DNA from 2 places in the Pelotomaculum sp. PtaB.Bin117 genome. Region 1 is predicted to be linked to the other one. Evidence: riboswitches for the same ligand, from Rfam matches in the RefSeq annotation. Region 1 holds a riboswitch; the other holds the start of a gene.
The links. Region 1 has a riboswitch for cyclic di-AMP ahead of A4E54_RS01855 (CAP domain-containing protein). Riboswitches for the same ligand answer to the same signal wherever they lie in the genome.
Positions count from the first base shown of each region.

Region 2: it holds a riboswitch for cyclic di-AMP, as region 1 does, so the genes downstream of both, A4E54_RS14620 (CAP domain-containing protein) here and A4E54_RS01855 (CAP domain-containing protein) in region 1, are expected to answer to the same signal.

Region 1 covers NZ_MVQM01000036.1:1,098-13,280, reverse strand. The annotation lists gene A4E54_RS01890 (NAD(P)/FAD-dependent oxidoreductase) at 178-1,305, opposite strand; gene A4E54_RS01885 (helix-turn-helix domain-containing protein) at 1,405-2,154, opposite strand; gene mnmH (tRNA 2-selenouridine(34) synthase MnmH) at 2,202-3,257, opposite strand; gene A4E54_RS01875 (FtsK/SpoIIIE family DNA translocase) at 3,352-5,592, opposite strand; gene A4E54_RS01870 (undecaprenyl-diphosphate phosphatase) at 5,713-6,507, opposite strand; gene A4E54_RS01865 (YlzJ-like family protein) at 6,645-6,857, opposite strand; gene A4E54_RS01860 (ATP-dependent Clp protease proteolytic subunit) at 6,854-7,690, opposite strand; gene A4E54_RS01855 (CAP domain-containing protein) at 8,030-8,683, opposite strand; cyclic di-AMP (ydaO/yuaA leader) riboswitch at 8,696-8,870, opposite strand; gene A4E54_RS01850 (response regulator transcription factor) at 9,295-9,972, shown strand; gene A4E54_RS01845 (sensor histidine kinase) at 9,962-11,479, shown strand; gene A4E54_RS01840 (HlyD family secretion protein) at 11,501-12,183, shown strand, end outside.
Region 2 covers NZ_MVQM01000174.1:41,738-48,551, forward strand. The annotation lists gene A4E54_RS14605 (chymotrypsin family serine protease) at 1-186, shown strand, start outside; gene A4E54_RS14610 (hypothetical protein) at 275-685, shown strand; gene A4E54_RS14615 (hypothetical protein) at 713-1,102, shown strand; cyclic di-AMP (ydaO/yuaA leader) riboswitch at 1,369-1,573, shown strand; gene A4E54_RS14620 (CAP domain-containing protein) at 1,579-2,586, shown strand; gene A4E54_RS14625 (DUF3794 and LysM peptidoglycan-binding domain-containing protein) at 2,768-4,312, shown strand; gene A4E54_RS14630 (SPOCS domain-containing protein) at 4,340-5,458, shown strand; partial or broken gene A4E54_RS14635 (YbaB/EbfC family nucleoid-associated protein) at 5,588-5,899, shown strand; gene A4E54_RS14640 (hypothetical protein) at 5,935-6,531, shown strand; gene A4E54_RS14645 (hypothetical protein) at 6,727-6,814, opposite strand, start outside.

The DNA of each region.
Region 1 (12,183 bases):
TACACCTTTATAACCCAAACAAAAAAGCTTTTCAGGAATTTACTCCCAAAAAGCGTCTTCGCCGGTTTGATACCGCTTCGTATCAATTACTATCTATTACTATAGGTATTCTAGTTTAATTCATTTTACTTGTCAATAAGTTTTGCCCAATAATATGCAATAATATTGTATAACGGTTTATAGTATCTCAGTTACCATATCTCTCACTATTTCGGCGATTGCCGGAGAAGCGGTTATTCCCGGCGATTCAATACCGATCAGATTGATCAACCCGGGTAAGCCACGGTCCGCCTCGTGCCTGACGACAAAGTCTTTTGGCCCTTCACCCGGCTTCTGCAGCTTAGGTCTTATGCCCGCCATTTCCGGCTCTATATCATCATAGTCCAGAAACGGAAGCAGTTTTTTAGCTTCCTCGTAAAATCGCCGCTTGTTCGAGTCGTCTATGCGATAATCGATCTCTTCTATGTATTGCGCGCTCGGGCCGAGTCGTATCCTGCCGTCCAGATCAAGGGTTACGTGCACTCCGACGCCGGTCAGTTCGGCCGGCGGCACCGGGTATACCAGCCTGTTGATTAACCCGCTTTTTCCCCATGAAACACTGTAGTATTCACCTTTGCAGTAATACAAGGTATAACCAGCCCCGCCGGGGTCGATACCAGCCATGCGGGCTACCTTATCCGCATGCAACCCGGCGCTGTTGATCACAACCCGCGTTTCAAATATAAACTTTTCCCCGGCACTATCAACTTCAATTTGATAGAGATCGTTTTTTCTCTCAACGCCGGTTACTTCAGACTTGTAAACTACCTGTGCCCCCTCATCTTTTGCCTGACTCAAAAACATTTTAATCAATTCATGCACATTTAATATGCCCGTTGACGATGAGAAAAGGGCGGCCACACCGGCGACATCAGGCTCCAAGGAGCGCAGTTCGCGCCGTGACAGCAGCCGCAAACCCTCCACGCCATTTTTCCTGCCCTTATGCAATAAATCTTCCAGCGCTTCACACTCGGACGAGTCCGCCGCCACAATAATCTTGCCGGTGTTTCTATGCCCTATCGCATAGCGCCGGCAAAGCTCATATAGGAGGGTGTTCCCCGCCACACAGGTTTTTGCTTTCAAAGAATTTTCCGGGTAATACAGACCCGCGTGGATAACCTGGCTGTTCCTGCTGCTGGTCTCCATCCCGAAAGATTCATTTTTTTCAATAACATAAACCTGCCGGTTTTTTTGGGCCACCCCGGCCGCGACAGCCGCCCCGACAACCCCGGCTCCAATAATCGTTATATCCGCTATTTCACCCATTTACCCTTAACCTTTTAATTATTAGAAAAAAATTAGTTAGTCGGTTACAATATTGCTAGGATATTTTCATTCTGACTCCTGTCTCCTGACTCCTTGATTTTACCCGCTTGGCTGCACCTTGAATTCACGGTTTACCACATCTCCGGATTTACCCATCAAACCGAGATTCTGACCGTTTAACGAGGCTTCCACCGCCCCGGCGTTGCCGAGAGTAATCTTAATTTTATCTGTACCTTCAAAGTGCTTCGACTGGCCGGGGATCAAGGTACCCACAAAGGCCTGCTTGCCATCCACGGTAACACTCATCCAGCAGTCACTGTTCTTGACATTGAGGTCAAGTTTAACCACGGAGGAATCGGCCGGTTGCTGTGGCTCAACCGGCGGTGGCTGAACCGGAGGCTCCGTTTGTCCGCTTATGGCGGGATTCTCCGGGTTGTAAGCTGACGGGTTGTCGACCGGCGTGCCGCCCTTGCCTTTTGCACTATTGAAATATAAACCCAGAACAGCCACGCAAACAATAACGGCTGCTACCGTTAAATAAAGACGGGAACGGGGTTTTCGGGGAACTCTGGCTTTTTTTTCCTCTTCAAAAATATGTTCCGGCGCTTCAGCAGGGGCTTCAGTAAAGAAATCGCTATAATTCGCAAAAACATCTCCCGCGTCGATTCCCAGAAATCTCGTGTAAGTTTTCAAAAAAGCTTTTGCATATACCGGCCCGGGGAGAACTTGAAACTGCTCTTCTTCCAAAGCGCGAAGATACTTGCGGCGTATCTTGGTTTCTTCCTCAACAGCCTCCAGGGTTAAGCCCTTTTCTTCCCTGGCTTCTTTAAGCCTTTTCCCTATTTCCACAAGCTGTGCACCTCCCCACTAAACTGTTTGCCCGCCGCGCCAAGAAGCTACTGCCGCAAATCAGGCAACGGCAAGCCTGTCACAAACTCGTAAACAACTTTAACCGCGTTTTCCATATCGCCGGTATCCACGCATAAATCGAAGCCGGCGCCTGGACTATCCGGGTAATTGTATAACGGGTCGTAATGACATTTCAACATGTAAGAAATAACCTGGTCGAAATTATTTCCCGCCAGCAACCCGTTTAATTCTTCCACCCGGGCCTGTCCCAGCTTTTTCACCAGAGACGAGGTGGCCTTCTGCAATTCGATTACCTTTGAGCCCGGCCCGCCGGCGTATACTTCCCGGATTCTTTTCACCCTGTTCTCCAAGGAGGTATACACTAGAACCCTTTCGCCGTGATGAATAAATTCCATCACCAGGGGCGGTACAATCAGGTTGCCCACCCGGCGGCTCTCACACTCGACCACAAAGAACCCCCTGTTGCAGGCTTTTTTTAACAACTGCACAATATGGCCTTCAAAAGCCTTCTGAGACGGGGAAGGGGGCAGGCCAATCTTGCCGTAGACCGAGCCGCGATGCCGGGCCAGGCCTTCCAGGTCCAGCACAGGCACCCCTAATTGGGCCAGACGAAGCAGGACGTCCGTTTTTCCCACACCGGTCAAGCCGTGCAGGACGACGGCTTTCAAAGGTATTTTTTGCTGCCCCAGATATTCGTTCACATACCGGCGATAAGCTTTATAACCACCGGCAACACGGTAAACCTGATAGCCCGCAGTGTCAAAAAGCAAGGCCATCAATTCGCTGCGCAGCCCACCCCGCCAGCAAAATACCGCAATTTTCCTGCCGCAGGCCATCCTGTCCACTGCGGACAGCTTCTCACCGAGCTTCGGCGAAACCAAATGCAAACCCATTTTGACGGCTTGCTCCGGGCCATATTTGTGGTAGGCCAACCCCACCGCCGCCCGTTCGCCATTATTTAACAAAGGTATGTTAACGGCACCCGGCATAGTGTCTGTCAAGTATTCATTCTCTGAACGCACATCTACCAGCAGCGCTTCATCCAGTGCAAGCGCTGCTTCAACTGCAATATTCTTATACACCTGATTTGCTCCAAGCCAGCTTGATTATATCGTCTCCTTTTACCCCAAATATATAACACAAGGTGTGGAAACTGTCAACGAAACGCGTCAATTTCTAATTATTCTTAAACAACTGGTTATATTGCTCTAAAGTCATCAGAATAGCCCTGGGCTTGCTTCCTTCGTAACCGCCGACTATCCCCTTCTTCTCCATCATATCAATCAATCTGGCCGCCCTGGCATAACCGATGTGCAGCCTTCTTTGCAGCAGCGAGATGGAAGCGTGGCCGCTTTCAATAAGAATTTGCACTGCCTGGGGCAAAAGTTCGTCTTCGAATTCGGGAATAGCTTCTTTCACCGGCTCTTCATGTAAAATCTTATCATTGTATACCGGTTCAGCTTGTTTTTTCAGGTAATTTACCAGATTCTCAACCTCACGGTCAGACAGATAAGCGCCCTGCACGCGCAAAGGCTTTGAGGCGCCAACCGGGAAAAAGAGCATGTCCCCCTTGCCGAGCAGCTTTTCCGCCCCGGACATATCCAAAATTGTGCGTGAGTCAATTTGAGAGGATACCGCGAAGGAAATGCGGGAAGGGATGTTCGCCTTGATCAGGCCGGTAATTACGTCCACAGACGGCCGCTGGGTGGCAACCAGCAGGTGCATGCCGGCAGCCCGGGCCATTTGCGCCAACCGGCAGACAGCGTCCTCCACATCCGCCGGCGCAACCATCATCAGGTCGGACAGCTCGTCAATAATCACGACTATTAAAGGTAATGGAAGCTTTTTGTTATCCTGATCATTTCTTTCACACAACTTGTTGTAGCGGGTAATGTCCCGCACCCCCGCCGCCGCGAACAACTCATAGCGTTGTTCCATTTCCCTGACGGCCCACCTCAAAGAGGTGGCTGCTTTTTTCGGCTCAATAACCACGGGTGACACTAAATGTGGTATCCCGTTATACATGGCAAGCTCCACCATCTTCGGATCGATCATCAGGAATTTTACTTCTTCAGGTGTTGCCTTAAAGAGTATGCTGACAATCAGCGTGTTGATACAGACGCTTTTACCGGAACCGGTGGCGCCGGCAATCAGCAAGTGAGGCATTTTGGCCAAATCCGCGACAACCGGATTGCCGGCAATGTCTTTGCCCAACGATATTGTCAGTTTTGAAGCGCCCTGAACGAACTCCTGCGTTTCCAGCAGGTCCCGCAAGTGAACCATGGAGGTTTCCTTATTTGGTATTTCTATGCCGACAGCTGCTTTACCGGGTATGGGCGCCTCTATCCGCACGCCCGGCGCCGCCATGCTCAGAGCGATATCGTCGGCCAAGCTGACAATCCGGCTGACTTTGACGCCGGAAGGCGGCTGGATTTCGTAGCGGGTAATGGCCGGACCCCGCGAAACTTGAATTACTCTGGCCTTAATCCCGAAGCTCTCCAGGGTTTCTTCCAGCTTGCGTATATTATCGTTTATATCCTTACTCAACCGGGTATTTTTCAGCCTGAACGGCCTTGATAGAATTGACAACGGGGGCAACCGGTAGGACGTATTGCCCGGCGCGGCTTCCAACGTTATACCCGGCCCGTCGTCCAGGCCGTCTTCAGCGGGTTCCGGCATGCCGGCAGTGTTTTTCGACGCCGCCTGTTGTTTCTTATTCTTCGCTTGTCCCTCAACAGATTGTTCGGAAACAGCCGGGGATTCCGGTATTGTCACGCGCTCACCCTGATCAATAATAACAGGTGTTAACGGCGGCGGTTGAGGTTCCTTTTCATTATGCTCCTGCTCATCCCCGTCCTCCTCAACTTCCGTAAAGAGGTAGTCTACCAGTCCCCGGAAACCTTTTCGGGAACCCTCCTTCATTTTGGCTAAAAACGTCTGGGCCATTGACAAGATGGAAAGGTTCGTCAACAGCAATAACGCGATTAGCCCCGCTGTAACCAGTATAATATAAGTGCCCACTATGCCGAAGGACTTTCTGAACAAGTAACTGAGAAGAGCTCCGAGCAATCCTCCCCCGTCTCCGGCGACCCCCGCGTTAAAGGAATCTTCCAGGGGAATAATCAAGTGGAAAAAGGTCAACGCGGTAAGATAGATCAGCAATACCCCGTACATCCTCGGGGAAACCACGGGCTGGCTTCGCCGGCGCACCAGCCTGCCCCCGGCCAGAACCAGCAAGAATGGGAAAAAGTAACACCCTTCCCCGGCAATGCTCCTTAAAATCCGCACCGCGAAATCACTTACCAGGCCGGAAGACTGGGACAGAAGGCTGACAATACAGAGAATACCCAGCGCGACCAAAATAACCCCGGATATTTCGTATTTCAGTTCTTCCTTCAGTTGGCCATGATTTGCCATGATTTGCCCTCCTAAAATAATATTACCATAGGTGCCCCCAAAAGTCCCTGAAATTCATAAAAAAAAGCCCTAAATCATGAAAACAAGGGCCTTTTGAATAAAACAGAATTTTTCTGAGTTTTATACCCCGGCAGTACGCACCAAGGCCAGGGTTATGACCGCAATCCCCACAACAAAACGGTACCATACGAAAACCACGAAGCTGCGCTCAGTCAAATACCTCAGCAAAAAGCCAATTGACATAAAGCCTACCACGGCTGAGGATACTACGCCGGTAATAAAAGCCGCGTTCAAATCCCCGGCCGACAATTCATCCAATTTTGCCACGCCCGCTCCGAAAATAATCGGCGTTGACAACAAAAATGAAAATCTCGCCGCCGTTTCACGGGTCAACCCCCGGAAACGTCCGGCGGTCATGGTTATACCTGAACGGGATACTCCGGGAATAATCGCCAGAGCCTGCAAAAAACCGATAAACAAACTGTCCGCCAGACTGATCCCGTAGAGCTGCTTCCTTCTTGCCGCTTTCCGGTCAACCCAGTATAAAGCAATACCCATGACAATGAGCATTATCCCAATCAGCACAGGATTTCGAAAAACGGTTTCCGCCTGTTTCTCCAGAAAAAAACCGGATAAAGCGCCGGGCACTGTGGCAATTACCAGATACCAGAACAAAGATCCGTCCCTGGTAGGTTTGCGCAGTAAGCCATTGGTGATCAACCTTGCCCAGTCCCTCCAAAAAAAAGCGACCACTGCCACCAAAGTACCCATATGCAGCGCCACATCAAACGAGAGACCGGGATCCTGCCACTTGAAAACCCAGGGCACGAGAACCAAATGCGCAGAACTTGATATGGGAAGAAATTCTCCGAGCCCCTGTACTATCCCCAGCACCAGAGCCTGTAAAACAGTCAATAAAAGCCCCCCCGGTATACGGCCGCCACGGCACACGGCAGTCAGCCGCAAAAAAACACCGTGTACCTTTCATTAAAAGCCGGTTACCAGGGTCATTATAACACAGCATATTTTGTCCGCAAAAACCTTTTTTGGGATTAACAATCAATTAAGCTGCCGGGCTGTAGATTTGTTTTCAAATAATCATAGGGGTTTGTGCTTAAAAGCTTTACTATCCTTTTTTTTCCGTTGCTTGTATTTTCAACCACCATTGAAACACCGTCGTAATTAATTTCCTGGTACTCCGGATATTTTTCCCTGTCAAAACCCTCCAAAACCAATTCCAGCTGCATCGGAGTATATAAAATCATTGTAACGGCGCCTCTCTTTTCGTTTTTTCATCGTTTTCATCAGTCTCGATCATAGCGTTCAGCTTTTTCACAGCGTCACCGATACCCCCCACCTCGTTGATCAGGCCGATATCCACCGCCTCCTTGCCGATTAGCACCGTCCCGATATCTCTGGCCAGTTCCCCGGTGCGGAACATTAATTCACGGAATTTCTCTTCCGTTATGTGCGAATGCTCCGTAACGAACCGCACCACCCGGTCCTGCATCTTATCCAGATACTCATAAGTCTGGGGAACGCCGATTACCAAACCGTTCAGCCGGATCGGGTGTATGGTCATGCTTGCCGTTGGAGCGATAAAACTGTGCGTACATGATACTGCAACTGGCACGCCGATTGAATGTCCACCTCCCAGAACAATAGACACGGACGGTTTGGACATGCTGGCAATAATTTCCGCGATAGCCAGGCCGGCCTCCACATCTCCTCCCACAGTATTCAGCACAATTAAAACACCCTTGACCTCGGGGGCTTGTTCCAAAGCCACCAACTGCGGAATCATATGCTCGTATTTTGTGGTCTTGTTCTGTGGCGGAAGCACCAAATGCCCTTCAATCTGACCTACTATCGTCAGGCAGTGAATGTTGCTCTTTACTTCGGGCATTGGCGTTGAGCCCATTTCCTTAACCGACTCCAGCGCGCCTTTGGTTTGGCCGGCCACTCTCTTGCCAGGCTTCGGCTCCTTTTCAGGCTCGTCCCTTCTTTCAGGCTCCGGCGCGATATCCGGATCGGGCTCAGGCGCACCAGGATCAGCGGGTATTATTTCGGAATCTAGTTTATTACCGGCAATGGTCATTTTTTCACTCCTCCCAATACTTAGGGATTACTCTAGTTCATCTCTTAGTATGCTTTGGAAAAAGGAAAAGTAACCAACATAAATTCTATAATTTTGGACAAGCGATTACCGCAACTGCAATAGTTCAATAGCCATTGTTATCCCCCCGTTACAATCAGCTTGAATATTTCTTACCTGCAAATATATCACAAAAAGTATATTCATTTAATTACTTCAGACATTTTAGCAGCAGGATATTGTGGAACGCTTTTTATATAGTGGAAAATATAAAAAGGGACTTCGCGTACGCTCGTGAAGTCCCTGCTCTTCTTCCTGGTTCCGTTATATCTAAATAACTTATTAGTTGGTAAATTCCTGCGTGAACATCATTCCATAAGGACCGCCATGGGCAATACCTACCCCTATGTGTTCATAATTGGAATTCAGAATGTTTGCCCTGTGGCCGGATGAGTTCATTAACGCCGTATGGGCCGCTCCGACGGATTGATTTGCCGCGATGTTTTCACCGGCATAGCTAAAAGAGATACCCTGTGATTTCATCATATCAAACGGTGAACCATAAGTTGGCGACTGATGACTGAAGTAATTGTTGTCGATCATATCTTGTGATTTCATACGGGCCACGTTTACCAGTCTCATGTCTACTGTGAGCGGCTGCAAATTAGTTTTTGCCCTTTCTTGATTGACAAGGTTAACCATTTGCTGCTCTTCGGCGGTTAATCCGGATGTGGAAACAGGCGCCGATGCTGCGGGAGCCGGAGTTGTAATCGGAGTCGAATTTGGCCGTGCAGCAGGTGTCGGATTCGGTTTTATTTGTTGAATTGGGTTAGCTTTCTGACTGTATATTTGATTAAAGCCCGGGAAGTTATTGAAGTTATTCATGTAAAAGCCTGTGGCGGCTTCTGCTTTTGGGCTGTTAAACATAAACAACGCCAAAGCGATCGTGAAAGTACATGCTAACAGCTTCGTAATCATTTTTGTGTTTTTAATCATTGACAAAGATATTTCCCCTTTCTTTTTGCGCCTGCGAGGTTAGCTGACGGGTTCGGTAAAAGATACCCTATCCGAAATCAAGTCACGTTTTCCTCCTTTCTTGTGACTATTCCGGGATTCACCCCATTGTGTTTGGTTCCCCCGCTCCCAGTGTGATAAATTTTCTGAGATTTGGCACGAACTATTATTTATTGGACAATCATATCCTTATTAGTACTTTTGTGCAAAACCCCCTTTGCAACGTAGATAAGCATTTATCATAAAGATTATAAGATAACTTAGAAAAAATAATGTAATTTTTGAATCATATAAGCATGGTAAAACATCCCCCGGTTCTTTATTCCAGGCGCTACTTTATGTGACAACAAGAAGAACTATTTAAACAGCCGCTTAATTACAAATTCAATTATCCCAATTGTCATCTCGACATTTTCCCGACACATTCAAGTCGTAAAATAATTACAAAAAACATAGTAATCTTAATTTAGCTAGATTCCATAAACCTCCGCTGCTATAAGTGGGGTTACCCCCGGTAAGCCCGAAGTCTGACGGAAGCTAAACGAGTTCACTCCCTGTTCAGTATTAATTCAGTATTAATGGAGAGGTGGCCTATGCAAACAGTAATGGTTGTGGAAGACGATCGTTCAATAGCCCTGTTGCTCAAAACTTATCTGGAGCATGCCGGTTTTCAGGTACCTGTTGCCTCAAGCGGGGAAGAAGCATTATCTATCTTTCCCGAAGTCAATCCCGCCTTGGTTCTGCTGGATTTGATGCTGCCCGGGAAAGACGGGTGGACTGTGCTGGATGGAATTCGACAAATAAGCAGTTGCCCTGTAATTATGGTGACGGCGCGCGGCGCTGTCGAGGACCGTCTGCATGGGTTCAATCAAGGCGCCGATGATTACATACCAAAGCCTTTTGATCCGGATGAAGTAGTAGCGCGGGTTAAAGCAGTGCTGCGGCGGCCGGTTCATCTGGTTGAGCCTGAACTGGTGCAGTTCGGAACCCTGGTGGTAAATTTTACCTCTCGTGAAGTAACTGTTAAGGGAAAAACGATTTTGCTCGCGCCGCGTCATTGGGAACTTTTAACTTTCCTGGTCCGCCACCCAAACCAGGTGTTCTCCCGGGATCAATTGCTGGACCACGTCTGGGGAATGGATTACGACGGGGGAGACCGTGCCGTGGACGTGTCGATCAAACGCATCCGGCAGTCATTGCAGGAATGGCCGGCGCAGGAAGGGGAGATAGCAACAATACGGGGAAAGGGGTATTTACTGCGTGTCAAGTAAGCAGAACGATTATACAACAAATACCGTATCAATGCTGACCTACTGGACACGCCGCTACGTACTGGTATTGCTGGGTTCTCTCTTGCTCCTCGCAGTGGCCGCGGGAATTTGGATACGAATCAGCACATACGACCACATCTACGACATGCTTGAATTACGCGCCGAGCAATTAGTCGATTTAAACGGCCAAGCGCCGGAAGAAAGCGAATTCTCTAATCGGCTGCGGCAAATGGAAGAGAGGCCGCACGAACCAAAGCATCTCTTTCCAGAAGCAGATATAAAAAAAGACGATTCTTCCAATAGACTGGAAACGGAGGCGGGGCCGCACGAACCAAGGCCGCCCATTCCGGATGTAGTGCACACGGTAGATACAGCGGGAAACATCAAAATAATTAAAAAATACGAAAATGAGGCTATTGATACTTCCGCGTTGTTTGCTGTTCCACCTTCATACCAGAATGTCCTCGCCGGGGAGAATGTCCGCGATCAAGTTAATGTCGCTTCTCAAACCTGGCTGCGTATCGGTGTGCCCGTTTATCAAGACGGAACCATTTGCAAGGCGCTTTATATCAGCATGCCCGTGGATAATCAAATCCGCGGCCCTTATGGTTTATTAGCCCTGCTTACCGGCATTATTACACTGGCCGGCTGGCTCGTACTGTACTTTCTATCCCGGAGGTTAATCCACCCGCTCCGGGAAGTGGCCGCAGCCGCGCAGTCCATAGCTGAAGGCAAGTATGACCCTGTCCTGCCCCAGGAGGTAAAAGAGCGGGAACTGCAGCAATTAATCGAATCATTTCGCTATATGGCCGCTCAGCTGAAACAGCTTGAACAGCTTCGGTCGGTCCTGCTGGCAGGCGTGTCGCACGAACTGCGCACACCCATTACTTCAATCCGGGGGATGATCCAGGCAGTACATAATAAAATAGTAACCGGTGCGAAAGCGGAAGAATTTCTGCAAATTTCCTGGAATGAAGCCAAACGGCTCCAGCAAATGGTTGAAGAACTACTTGATTTTTCTTCGTTTGAAGCAGGCGCGGCACCCATTAAGGGAGAGCCCGTTAATTTATCAAGCCTGATAAGTGAGGTGATCCATCAATTGAGTGTGCTTCCTGAATTCTCCAATATCCGGTTCGACGCAGCCCTGCCGGCTGAACCTGTTTGGCTCAACGGAGACGCGGGAAGGCTCCGCCAAATGTTCCTAAACCTATTCGACAACAGTAAAAAAGCTGCCGCAACTTTGCTCAGAATAACATTTCAGATACATGATCACCGGATCATGGTTGACATTGAAGACAATGGGAAAGGCATTGAAGCAACCGATCAGCCCTTTATCTTTGAGCGGTTTTACCGCGGCAGCGCCCGGCAGGCAATAGGCCGCGGGTTGGGCCTCGGCTTAACGATCAGCCGCTTGCTGGCTCACGCCCATGGCGGAGATTTGGTGCTCTTGCGTACAAGCCCCGCCGGCACAACGTTTCGTCTAAGTTTAACACGGTCCTTAAAATGATCACCTGAGGAGGAAAACCACTTGAGTTATAAACCGAAGATTATTGTTAACGGGCTTGGCTACCTGACCGGAGTCATAAAAAGAAGAAAATTGCTTTTTAGTATTATTGCAATCGCTTTAGTTACGCTGACAGGGTATTTTGCTGTAGGCAACCGGGGAAAAGCCTCTGAAAATTACTTAACCGATACCGTTAAAAAAAGCACGGTCACCAGCACTATTTCAGCCACCGGGACAATCGAACCGGTAAGCACGGTTACCTTAAGTTTTGAAAACTCTGAAATAATTAAAAATATTTATGTTAAAGTAGGTGAGCACGTAACCAATGGCCAGCTGATAGCCGAACAGGTCACCGACAACCTGGAGGCTGATGTCATTCAAGCCTCAGCCAGCCTGAAAGGAACCACCGCCAAGCTGCAGCTCCTGCAAAACGGTTCCACCCAGGAAGATTTGGAGCAAGCCGCAACCGACGTGCAAATAGCCCAGGGAAGCTATGACCTGGCAAAATCCAACCTGGAGCGCTATCAGCAGCTTTATGAAAATGGAGCGATAGCCAAGTCCGACTTTGACAGCGTCAATTTGGAATACATCAATGCGGAAGGCAAATTGGCACAAGCCAAGCAGTCCTTAAAATCGCTGCAAGCCGGCAATCGCGTGGAAGACATTGAAGCGGCGGCCGCTGATGTGGAAAGCAGCAACGCAAAGTT
Region 2 (6,814 bases), on a different contig from region 1:
GAGGAAAAAGTCTGGTTTTCTGATCAGGTAGTGACTGATATGCCTTCCCAACCGGGAGACAGCGGGGCGTTAATTCTGAATGAAAAGTGCGAAGTCGTGGGTTTGCTGTTCGCCGGTTCGGATAAGCTGACCATATTTAACCGGATCAGCAATATTGTAGAGCGGCTTGGCATTGAGTTCGTTTAACTTTGGCTGCGGTTTGTTTGATGTTAGCTGATCCTCCTCACCTTTGTTTCAGCCGAACCATATATTGATTACCGGGGAGGCTTATCTTATGGTACTGAAAGCGGTTGTGTCCGGTGATGTGGCGCTGGCTTTTTTGGGAGAAGATATCCCGGCAATCGGTCCGAGTTTTCATAACAGGGAAGAAGCCATGAAAGCGGCTCAACAATATCTTGATAAGATCAACGAGTTATCTGTTCGTGACCAGAACATGCCGTTTCAGATTGTCCTGAACAAACAGGCGGACGGCCGGTATTCGCTTGTTGTGGACAGCTCGCAGCAAATGGTGAGCACCTTGAGCAACCTTGATGAGTTGATCGTGAAACGGTTTCGCAAAGGTTTGAAAAAAAAGTTATTTATCTTGACTTGTTTTGTGGAAGGTGTGGATGGGCTGGAATGTCTGGTTCTTACTGAAGGTCTGGGGGCGGTGTTTTACGCCCCTAACGCCGTGGGTACATATTAAGGGAAAATTAGTGAAAGGGCAGGAGCCATGGGCGAAGAAAAAAGCGGGAAAAATGAACAGTTTTGGACCCGTGGTCGGCAGGAATCATACCATACCAGCAAGGATTTTGGTTATCATTTAGGTTACAACCTGGGTTTTGAGTCAGGGTTTGAAAAAGGATATACCGAGGGAAGCTCGTTAGGCTATAATAATGGATTTCTAGCGGCACTGAGACTTAGTGAAGGGACCGGGGCCGAGGAGCCCCCCGGCGCCGGTCCGCCGCACGGCAGAGCCTACCAGGCCATCCGGAAACTTATCGAAGGCGGTCAAGTAAGAATTCTCCTTTCCGGATGCGCGGCCAGGGAAGCGGAAACCTTGTTTAAACTGTTATTCATAGACGCTCATGTAGTCGCCAGGGATCTTGACAACTGTCGTTAGCCTCAATTTTGGCCGGGAAGCCCGGCCTTTATTTGTTAAATTTTTGCCGCATCTTGACAATGGACCCTAATTTGGAGGCCATCTGACAACGCCGCAGGATAATCCCAAAAAAGTTAACATTACGATGGATGTTCTTAAATTACCCGTTTTGCCATGAGACCCCATTCGCCGGTATATTAAACTTGTACAAGCCCTTTTATGAATGCTTCTTTAAACAGCCGTCTTTTGGCGGACGTCAGACGTCAGACGTTAAGGCAAAGCCAATTAAATACAAGCGGCCGAATCCCGGAAAATATCCGGGTACGGGGGAACCGGTTTATGGGGTGAATCCCGGTAAAGTCATCAGCAAGACCCAGACATAGGGCATTTCCATGTGATATGTCATGTCTTGTATCTCATGACTCGAATGGGTAGGGTTTTGTCTTTTACCGAACCCGTCAGCTAACCCCGGAGGCTCAAAAGAAAGGAGTAAATTTATGCGGCGTTCCAGGAACCTGACGTTAGGTTTGGTTGTTACCTTGTTTATTTTCGCGTTGGTACTCTCAATGGGAGCGGCGGCCCCGGCAACGGCTGACGCCAGCCTTGCAGCTACGGCTGATGAACAGTCGATGGCTGACCTGATTGATCAGGCGCGTCATGACGCTGGCAAAGCTTCGCTGACTGTTGACCCTGTCCTGTCAAATCTGGCCAGGATTAAGGCCCAGGATATCGCTTCCAACTGTTATTTCGGGCATAACTCGTCTACTTACGGCTCTCCCAATGACATGCTAAAAATGGGTGGTGTGCAATATAGCCGCGCCAGGGAAGTCCTGGCCAAGGCTTGCACAGTTAACGCGGCGTTTAAGGGAATATGTGCCGCCAGCAGCCGGTCGACCATTCTCAGTTCATCTTATGACCGGATCGGCGTTGGAATAATCATGAAAAACAACAATAAAATTGTCGTTTTGTTGTTTGCCGGCGGTCAGAAAGTGACTACTCCGACACCGGCACCGGCACCCACACCGGCACCGGCACCCACACCGACACCGGCACCCACACCGACACCGACACCAACACCGGAACCGGCTCCAACACCGGCACCGGAACCACAACCCGTTAACGGGTTAAATGCCGACGAGCAGCAGATGCTCGATCTGGTGAACCAGGAACGGAGCAAAGCAGGCCTGCAGCCCCTGCAAATGGACCCGGCCTTGGTAAAGCTGGCCAGAATGAAGGCGCAGGATATGATTGATAAAAATTACTTCAGTCATACATCGCCGACATACGGCTCTCCCTTCGATATGATGAAATCGGCCGGCGTGCAGTACCGCTACGCCGGGGAGAACCTGGCCGGAGCTTCAACTGTTGGCAGCGCGCACACCAACCTGATGAACTCGTCGGGACACCGGGCGAACATACTAAATGCAAATTATACCAAAGTGGGCATTGGCGTCGTCAGCGGCGGTCCGTACGGGAAAATGTTCGTGCAGATGTTCACCGGTTGATTGACGGCAAAATGAGCATAAAAAGTTAACAATAAAGGCGAAAAAAATATTAGTAAAATAAGGTAGAGGACCCAGGTCCTCTTTTTTTTTCGTTTTTTGCATGCTGACTACCTTTATTGCACATTTTCGTATGTTTCTCACATATATTAGTACAGAAAAATTTTGAAAGGAGGAAACCATCATGGCTGGAACCGAACGCCTTAAGGTTAATTTGGTCCAGGGTGAAAATAGAGTTCAGACCGTGGTAAAAGGTCGGATTGAAATTCCTGACACCAAGCCGAGTGTGGAAAAGATTTTATCAAAAGAAACAACTGCCAAAGTTAGAGACGTCAGCATCGTTCCGGACAAAGCCATCATTAATGGGACCCTGACTTTGCAAGTGATGTACGTCGCCTTTGAACCTGATCAATCAGTTCACTCATTGCATGGTGATGTCAATTTTACGACCTTTGTCGATGTGCCTGGCGCCGAGCCCGGGATGGATTACGTTGTCGATTTTACTGTGGAGGATGTGAGTCTGACTCCAAGTAAAGACAGCGCATGTAAATTTGATGTGGCGGCTGTGCTCAGCACTTTTGCAAAAATAATGGATGTTGAAGAAATGGAAGTGCTTACAACAACCCCGGCCGGGAATGAAGCTCTGGAAACCCAGGACCTCACTGTTGAACACATGATTGGCGACAAAGAAACCAAGCAGGTTATTATCAGCGATGCGTTCGAAGTGCCGGAAGAAAAGCCGGACGTGGAAAAGATCCTGAATATCAAGGCGGAAGTGGAAATTACAGATAAGCGGGTCCTTGCCGGCAAAGTGATTGTGGACGGTGAAGTAGAGCTTCAGGTTTTGTATGTGTCCATGACTCCCGGGCAATCCGTTCATGACCTGCACCGTATCATCAAGTTCAGTGACTTCGTGGAGGTTCCCGAAGCCCAGCAGGGAATGAACGTCCATGTGCGGGCGGAAGTGGAAAACGCCGATATCGCGCCGGTAACTTGCCCGAAGCTTTCAGCTGATATCATTGTCAAACTGATTGTCTTTGTTTCCGAAACCAGGACGCTTGAAAATGTTCCCACCGAGTTGAAAAATGAGGGAGACTACGACAGGGTAAAGCTGAAGATCGACCGGGAAATCGGCTCCGGAGAAACTCAGGTGGTTCTGAGAGAAACCACTGAGGTTCCCCAGTCCAAACCTGATGTCATGAAGGTGTTGGAGTCACGGGTAGACAATATAAAAGTAACGGAAGTAAATATTCTCAATGGCAAGGTCCTGATCAGGGGTCACGCCGATGTGGAAGTGGTTTACGTCAGCACCAAGCCCGACCAGGCTGTCCACGCGCTGCATCAGCGTTTGAATTTCCGCACATTTGTGGTAGTGCCCGACGCCGAGCCTGATATGAGGGTCAAGGTTAAGGTCAGTCCGGAATATGTCAACGTGGATCAGCAATTGCAATGCGCGGATTTGCACACCGAAGCTGTTTTGAAAGTCAAAGCCACGGTGACCGATTTAGCCCAGCTGAATGTTTATGTGCCCGCGGTCACACCGACTCCCACGCCTACCACCTGTGTTCCGACCGATTATACGGTTCGGGCGGGTGACACGCTCACTACCATTGCCGCGGCGCATGGAACGACAGTCGCCCTGATCCTGGCCGAAAACCCCGAGATTACCAACCCGGATGTCATCAGCGTCGGACAGGTGATTAAGATTCCATGCGAAGCAATGGGTTGATTAAAAATTATTAAGGAGGTCTAAAAAATGCCCGAACAATACTATTACACGGAAGTCCAGCCGGTCAAATGTATTGAAATAAGAGTGCCGCTGGTTATCGAGTCTGTAGATGTGGAAGCGGTGATTGACAATGTGTTAACCTTACCCGAACTGGCGATCAAGGTCGACAAAATCAGAGCTTCTGTCCGCGATCTGACCGCCACGCCGGTATTTGTTGACGAGGCCCATCATGGCCATGGCTATCATGACTATGACGGCTACCATGATGGTAAGCACGGCAAGTACGGCAAGCACGACGAATACGTTCTGGTGCATCACGACAGTCACCATCCGCACAGGGATTTGTTCCTTAAGAAAATTATTGTAAACGGTATTTTACACAAACAAATCTTTTACGTAAATAAAAATAATGAAGTCAAGCATACAGCCGAAGAACTGTCGTTTTCCAAGTTGGTTGAACTGGATGAACCCGTGCTGATTCGCCATAAACATGATGTTTTTATCCAGTTCCGTCATGTTGATGTGGATATGAACTGGGAACTGCACCGTGCCTGCCGGATCCACGAGACTGCTGTCATTCAGGCTACCGCCAGGGTGTCGGAAGACCGTAAGATCTTTGTGCAGACCTGCCCGTCCCCGGATGAGTCTCCCGTCGGCAACCTGCTCAGGGACGGCGGTCTCGAGGCCTGGGCCAGCCCTTACGCCCCGGTCTTTTGGGGCGCGAGCAATGTATCCCAGTGCAGTACGGCTCATTCCGGGTCGTTTGCGGCGGAAATCGGGTTATTGAATACCCAGTTGCCCGGGGCGCTGTTCCAGATGATCCACAAGAAAATTGTCGGCGACCGCCAGTACCGCCTCACCTTCTGGGTCAGGGAAGATGTCCTGGGTGCGACCAGCGATTTCTCCTTAACCGCTGAAGTAGTATTTTATGATCAATACGGCACTCAGATCGGTATCGGCACGCAAACGCTAAGCAGCACCGGCATACCGGATAACTCCTACACCCAGGTTCAGTTCGCCACGCCGGTGACAGACGAAAGTGTTGATTCAATCATGGTCCGCTTCAACTTCATGCCCGGCACGGGCAACACCAATACCGTCAAAATTGACGATGTTGTGCTGGAATGCATGCGCAAGCGCGGTTAGGCCATGAATAAAAAAAGAAAGCTGTTGTGAAACAGCTTTTTTTTTGCCTTTTATAAACTTTTTTAGCGCGGGGCGAATATATTTAATAATGAGTCATTGCGGCCATAAGGCTGTGAAGGGAAAGGGGAAAACAACCGGATGATGAATAATATGGGCGCGATCGTTGCTGAGATGCAAAAGCTGCAGCAGGAGCTGAAAAACAAAACCGTGGAAATCAGCGAAGGTGAAGGAATGTTCAGCATTGTGATGAACGGCCAGCAACAAGTGCTGGGAATCAAATTCAGCCCGGGCGCGTTGAAACCGGGTAATGCCAAGGCGCTGGAAGGCATGGTGGCGAACGCGTTCAACAAAGCTGTCGCCGAATCAAAAAATCTGTTAAAAAATGAAATCTCCAAGTTGACCGGCGGGATGGAGCTTCCCAGTATACCCGGATTGTTTTAACATGATGGAAAATTTTCTCCGGGGAGGTGAGTTGATTGGCTGAAGATGTCAAAGGAACCGCCGTGTTGGAAGAGGCTGTCGCAAGGGTGCTGGAGCTGCAGTCAAAGTATGGAATGGACCAGGAAACAATGTTGATCTACATGTGTTCGGTCAACCTTACCAGTATCTTGAATCTGATTGGAAAGCGTTATCACGGCAGTTCCAGCGGATACATACAATCTCCGGTAACAGCGCCGACGACAGTACCAGCGCCGGCGCCGGTCAGCGCCACTGGAGGGAACCCGTCTCCGAACGATCTGGCGGGTATGCTGACAAGTTTGCTGGGCGGTCAGGGCGGCAGCGGCGGCCAGGGATTCAACCCGGCCATGCTGATGAGTTTGCTGAGCGCCCTCGGCGGGCAGAATATGGACTTGGGCAACCTGATGAACATGCTGGCGGGTTTGATGGGAACAGGCTCCAAGAACAATACCAAGACTGAATCCTCAAAAGGCAAGCCGGCGGCATCCAAGGATGCGTCAAATGCGGCAGGCGCGGCTAAAAACGACCAGGGCGGGGAAAAACAAACCGTCCGGGAAATGCCGAAAATAATGAAATGGGATAACCTTGATCAACGCAAAAGAGCGCAAAGCTAAAAAGATGATCATACCGAACCATGTGATCGTTTGTTGCCGCTTGAAGGCAGTTCATGCTGCCCGGGAGCGGTTTATTTTATATATGGCGAAAAATAACGCGTTAAAAAAACGGGCTGATATTTATAATACCAGCCCGGTGGGGAGAGTCCCGGTTTAAAAAGAAACAGCCTTCTTCCAGAATAAAAGAATGCATGACTAAACCTCGAAATCGCCTGCTTCTTTTTGTCCCGGCGCATCATATTTAGGCTGCGCGGGCGGGGGAGAACTGGTTTCGTTGGTTGCC